2 regions of the Serratia sp. OS31 genome follow, and region 1 is predicted to be linked to the other one. Evidence: predicted binding sites of a transcription regulator. Region 1 holds the regulator's gene; the other holds the start of a gene.
The links. Region 1 encodes PhoB, which activates phosphate uptake and scavenging genes when phosphate is short. Its sites were predicted from a motif close to CTGTCATAAAACTGNCNNAT; they were not measured.
Positions count from the first base shown of each region.

Region 2: H5P17_RS02830 (heavy metal response regulator transcription factor) is a predicted target of PhoB. The motif match lies at 1,347-1,366, and genes of this name have one in related genera.

Region 1 is NZ_JACJFQ010000004.1:78,200-81,299, forward strand. Features, by position in the region: gene sbcD (exonuclease subunit SbcD) at 1-1,223, opposite strand, end outside; gene phoB (phosphate response regulator transcription factor PhoB) at 1,425-2,114, shown strand; gene phoR (phosphate regulon sensor histidine kinase PhoR) at 2,139-3,100, shown strand, end outside.
Region 2 is NZ_JACJFQ010000002.1:116,803-119,902, reverse strand. Features, by position in the region: gene H5P17_RS02845 (molybdopterin-dependent oxidoreductase) at 1-51, opposite strand, end outside; gene H5P17_RS02840 (cytochrome b/b6 domain-containing protein) at 41-649, opposite strand; gene H5P17_RS02835 (hypothetical protein) at 664-1,290, opposite strand; gene H5P17_RS02830 (heavy metal response regulator transcription factor) at 1,431-2,102, shown strand; gene H5P17_RS02825 (heavy metal sensor histidine kinase) at 2,099-3,100, shown strand, end outside.

The sequences.
Region 1 (3,100 bases):
GGCTCCTGATCCTGGTGCCGTACGGCTTCGACGACCTGTTGGAACATCTGACTCATTCGCTGTTTGCGTGCTTCGGCCATTTCAGGTTCCTGCGCCAACCGCCGCTCGAAGACTTCGTTGACGCTCAGCTCGTTGAGCGTTTCCTTGTCTTGCTTCTCAATGGCCTGGCGACGCTGCTCCTTGCTGCGGCGCAGCAGCACGACCTCTACCGGCAGTTGATCGGCCAGCAGCTGAATGCGACGCTGAATGTCGCTAAGGTAATCTTGGGTCGCCACTTCGATATCCAGCCATACGGGTAATTCACCCTGATAATCGGCAAACAGCCGTAATTGTTGCTCGATCTGTGCCAAATCTCCCTTAATGAGCTGCATCGGCTGGAAGGTTGGGATCTCCAATGCGCTGACCTGCTGCAGGGCACCCGCGTCGAAATCCACCATAAACACGCTTTTGGCCTTGCCCAGCTCGTCAAAACTGAGCGGGATAGGGGAGCCGCTGTAGCGAATATGCTCAGATTTGGCGACGTTTTGCGCGCGATGAATATGCCCCAGCGCGATGTAATCTGCCGGGGGGAAGGCCTGGGCGGGGAAGGCGTCCAGCGTACCAATATAGATGTCGCGCACCGAATCGGAGGTCGTTACGCCGACGGTGGTCAGATGGCCGGTAGCGACGATGGGCAGCGGCAAGCCCAACGTATCACGGCGCGCACAGGCGGCCTGGTACAGCGTGTGATAGTGGTCGGCGATAGACTCTTGCAGCGCCTGCTGTTTTTGCACCCCGGACTCACCGGCGCGGCTGGTGAGCAGATCGCGCGGCCGCAGAAAAGGAATGGCGCACAATATGGCGCCCGGTTGGCCGTCGCGTTGATTCAGTACCAGCACCTGTTGTTCGATTTCGCTCTGTGCATTGGCGATCACGGTGGTATTCAGGCAGGAAAGCAATTCGCGCGATTCATTTAAGGTTGCCACGGAGTCGTGATTGCCGCCCAACACCACCAACTGGCAGCCGGTGCGCTGCAGTTCCACCACGAAGCGGTTATACAGCTCGCGGGCGTAGCTTGGCGGCGAGCCGGTATCGAACAGGTCCCCGGCGACGATCAGCGCGTCCACCTGGTGTTGTTCGATCTGTTCGATCAGCCAGCGCAGAAAGGCCTGATGCTCGGCGGCGCGGCTTTTGGTGAAAAAGTACTGGCCAAGATGCCAGTCAGAGGTGTGGATCAGGCGCATGACACTCCCGGGGCGATAGGGTAATGGCGGTGATTATAAAGGGAATATGATGTTTCTGTGTGATTAGAAATAACCGCTATGCTTACTGCCCATAACAGCCCGTTTTTTTCATGGCTATTTATTTCATAAATCTGTCACAAAACTGACGCATAATGGCGCCCGCAATCAACTGTGATCGCTAACACATTGGCAGGATTGACGATGGCAAGACGCATACTGGTGGTGGAAGACGAAGCGCCGATCCGTGAGATGGTGTGCTTTGTGTTGGAACAGAATGGTTACCAACCGTTGGAAGCTGAGGATTATGACAGCGCCGTGACGCGCCTGTCTGAGCCGTTCCCTGATTTAGTGTTGCTCGACTGGATGTTACCCGGGGGATCCGGCATTCAGTTTATTAAACATATGAAGCGTGAAGCCCTGACCCGTGACATTCCGGTGATGATGCTGACCGCGCGCGGTGAAGAAGAAGACCGGGTGCGCGGCCTGGAGGTCGGGGCGGATGATTACATCACCAAACCTTTCTCACCGAAGGAGCTGGTGGCGCGCATCAAGGCGGTAATGCGCCGTATTTCACCGATGGCGGTGGAAGAAGTGATTGAAATGCAAGGGCTGAGCCTGGACCCTTCCTCACACCGCGTGATGGCTAATGAACAAGCGCTGGATATGGGGCCGACCGAGTTCAAGCTGTTGCACTTCTTTATGACCCATCCGGAACGCGTTTATAGCCGTGAGCAGTTGCTTAATCACGTCTGGGGCACTAACGTTTATGTGGAAGACCGCACCGTTGACGTGCACATCCGTCGGCTCCGTAAGGCGTTAGAGACCAGTGGTCATGACAAAATGGTTCAAACCGTTCGGGGCACCGGCTACCGATTCTCAACGCGCTACTGATCGCGCCGCGCTGGAGAATATGCCGTGTTAGAACGTCTATCCTGGAAGAGGCTGGCCCTGGAGCTGGCCCTTTTCTGCCTGCCTGCCTTACTGCTGGGGCTGATTTTCGGTTATCTGCCCTGGTTGCTGCTGGCCTCCGTGCTGGCGGCGTTGGCATGGAATTTCTACAACCAACTTAAACTTTCCCACTGGCTGTGGGTTGACCGCAGCATGACGCCGCCGCCGGGTCGCTGGAGCTGGGAACCGCTGTTTTACGGTCTGTATCAGATGCAGCAACGGAACCGCCGTCGACGCCGTGAGTTGGCGCTGTTGATCAAACGCTTCCGCAGCGGAGCGGAATCGCTGCCCGATGCGGTGGTGATGACCACCGTCGAAGGCAATATCTTTTGGTGCAACGGGCTGGCGCAGCATTTGCTGGGTTTCCGCTGGCCGGAAGACAATGGTCAGCACATCCTTAACCTGCTGCGTTATCCGGAGTTCAGTCACTATCTGCAACAGCAGGAGTTCTCCCGCCCCTTGACGCTGCAGCTGAATAACGAGCATTACGTCGAATTTCGTGTGATGCCCTACTCTGAAGGGCAATTATTGATGGTGGCCCGCGATGTGACCCAGATGCGTCAACTGGAAGGGGCTCGGCGCAACTTCTTCGCTAACGTCAGTCACGAGCTGCGCACGCCGCTAACGGTATTGCAGGGTTACCTGGAAATGATGAGCGACGAAGAGCTGGATGGTTCGCTGCGCGGTAAGGCGTTGGGCACCATGCAGGAGCAGACTCGCCGCATGGACGGACTGGTCAAGCAACTGCTGACGCTGTCGCGCATCGAGGCGGCGCCTAACGTTGAAATGAACGAGCGGGTTGATATCCCCCTGATGCTGCGGGTGTTACAACGTGAGGCGCAATCGCTGAGCGGCGGCAACCACGAAATCACCTTCCGGGTGAATGAGCAGTTGAAAGTGTTCGGTAACGATGACCAACTTCGCAGTGC
Region 2 (3,100 bases), on a different contig from region 1:
TTGCGCCGGTTCCAGCCCCGGTGCCATGGGGCGTTGTTTTTTATCCGTCATGTTTGCCACCCGTTATCATTGCCCACAGCGTGCGCGGCACGATAATCACCATCAGCAGGTGAATCACCACAAATAAGCCAATGCCTGACATGGCGAAAAAGTGCACGTAACGCGCAATGTCAAAGCCGCCGAACAGGCTCACCAGACCCTGCAACTGCACAGGTTTCCAAATGGCTAACCCGGAGAGCACCAGCAGCAGCCCCAAAAGCAAGACGCCGAGGTACATCAGTTTTTGAATGGCGTTGTAATGGCCATGCCGATGCTTGAGCCGCAGCGTCACGGCTTGCCAGATATCGCGCCGCAGCGCGCCGAGGCCTAGCGGCAGCAGATCGCGCTGCAAGTGGCCTCTGAACAGGCTCCACAAGACATAACACAGTGCGTTGCAGGCCAGCAGCCACATAACCGCCAGATGCCAGCCAATCGCGCCGCCCAGCCAGCCGCCAAGCGTGATCTGTGGCGGAAAGCGGAAGCCGAACAGCGGCGAGGCGTTATAGATTTCCCAACCGCTCATGAACATGCAGACCATGGCGAACAGGTTAATCCAGTGGGTAAGGCGAACCGGCCAAGGATGCACCGGCCGCGGCGCGTTGCTTTTCATCATGCACTCCTGAGTTACATCGGCGGAACGGTACCGTCTTTGCCTGCAGAAATGCGGGAGGCGACGCGTTCACCCTTATCGTCAGTGGTGGAGAACAACACGATATGCGCGCCCGGTTTCAACAGGCTGCGATCGCCGGGATCCAGGGTGACGATCGGCACATCCTCCGGCACGTTAACGGTTTTTTGCTGGTTGCCGTAGGTCACGGTCAGGGTGCGTCCGTTGGACTTCACCAGTTTGCCCACGGTACCGTTGGTCATGGTGTCGACCTTGCCGTCGGCGGATTCCCAGGCCGAGTGGCCTTCGCCGGTGCCGCGCAGGCTGGCTGCGAACACGTGCACTTCCAACGCTTTCAAAGAGCCGTCCGGCTGCGGTACGGCAGCGGTGCCGATAAAGCTGTCCGGTTTGATATCATCCAGCGTGCCTTTCGACACGCTCAGCACTCGGGTCTGGTCATTGAGCTTGACGCTGACCTTTTCCCCTTTGCGGTCGGTGAGTTGCAGGCTGCTGTCGCTTACCTGATCGATAACGCCACGCAGTGGGGCAATCACCTTGCCTTGGGGTTGAGCCGCGGCGGCAGCACCGCTGCACAACATGAGGGTGGAAAGCAGTAAACCGGCAAAACGATGACGGGTAATCATAAAGTTCTCCTTTGTTTAGGTTGCCGGTTAAGCATGGTTGAACACCGGGGACAGCACCATGTCCGTTTGATGACATTAATGTCATCAAGAATGTCCGTCAGAACTGCTAGTATTTCCGCAAGAGTCATGAGGTGGCGATAATGCGAATACTGGTGGTTGAAGACGACATCAGCACGGGTGATTACCTGAAAAAGGGGCTGGGAGAGGCGGGGTACAGCGTCGATTTGGCACGTAACGGCACCGACGGCCTGTTTCGGGCACTGGAACACGGCTATGACGCTATCGTGCTGGACGTGATGTTGCCGGGGCTGGACGGCTGGCAGATTATCGAGGTACTACGCAAGAAAAGTGATGTACCCATTCTGTTTCTGACTGCGCGCGATGGGGTGCAGGATCGCATTCATGGCCTCGAACTGGGTGCCGATGATTACCTGATTAAGCCCTTCTCCTTTACGGAACTGGTGTTGCGTCTGCGCACTTTGCTGCGGCGTGGCACGGTACGTGAAGCCGATCACTATGTGATAGCCGACCTGCAGCTCGACGTGCTGCGCCGTAAAGCGGTGCGGCAGGAGCAGGTGATCGCGCTGACCAATAAAGAATTTATGTTGTTGCATCTTCTGGTACGGCGCGAGGGGGAGGTATTGTCACGCACCATGATCGCCTCCCAGGTCTGGGACATGAACTTTGATAGTGACACTAACGTGGTGGATGTTGCCATCAAGCGGCTGCGAGCAAAAATTGATCGGCCGTTCGAGGTCAAGCTGATCCACAGCGTGCGTGGCATCGGTTACGTTTGCGAGCCGCGTTCATGAAGGCCTTGGCCCTACGTTGGCGTGCGCTTTCTCTGACGCTGCGCAGCGCCATGCTGTTTGCGTTGGTGGCGGCTTTGGTGGTCAGCGGAGCGGGAGGCTACCTGTATGGCGCAATGCGCCAGGAAATGACCACCCGCAGCGATTTGCAGGTCACCGGCCGGGTGGAGTACTACCGCCATTTGCTCAGCCAGCGTTTTCCGTTGGATCGCCTGACGGCGAATACCGGCCTGTTCGAAAATATGCTGGGCAACGAACAGGACGTACTGATTTTTCAACAGCCGGGGCAAAGGCCGTTAATCAACGTTAATCCGGCCAGGCTGAGCCTGCCACCGATGACTCCAACACCGGTCGGTGTACCGCAGCGGTTGAGCGCAGTACAAAGTGGACAGACTGAGCAGGGCGTGCCATTGCGTGCCGTATCGGCACTGGTCAGGCTGGAGGACGGCACCCTGCTTCAGATCTCCGCCGCCCACGTGATGATCAATGAGCAGAAAATGCTGGCGCGTTATTTGTGGCGGATAGTGGCAGCCGTGGTGGTGGCCTTCATTCTGATCGCATTACTGGGGTATTGGGTGATGCGTCGCGGATTGCAGCCGCTGTGGCGCATGGCGGCGCAGGCGGCGGTGATAACGCCGAATACGTTGTCGACCCGGCTGAGTGAACAGGGAGCACCGAAGGAGCTGCAACAGCTGACCCGTTCGTTTAACGCCATGTTGGATCGCCTGAACGAAGGCTATCAGCGTTTAACGCAGTTTTCTGCCGATTTGGCACATGAGATCCGTACCCCGGTGGGGGCGCTGATGGGGCACTGTCAGGTTGCGCTGTATCAGGCCCGAAGCGTGGAAGAGTATGAAACGCTATTGTCGAACAACATGGAGGAGCTGGAGCGGATTTCCCGCATGGTGGAAAACATTCTGTTTCTGGCCCGCGCCGGTGAAGGACAGGCGGTATTGAACTATCAGCGTCTTGATGTGACGCAACAACTGCAACGAGTGGCG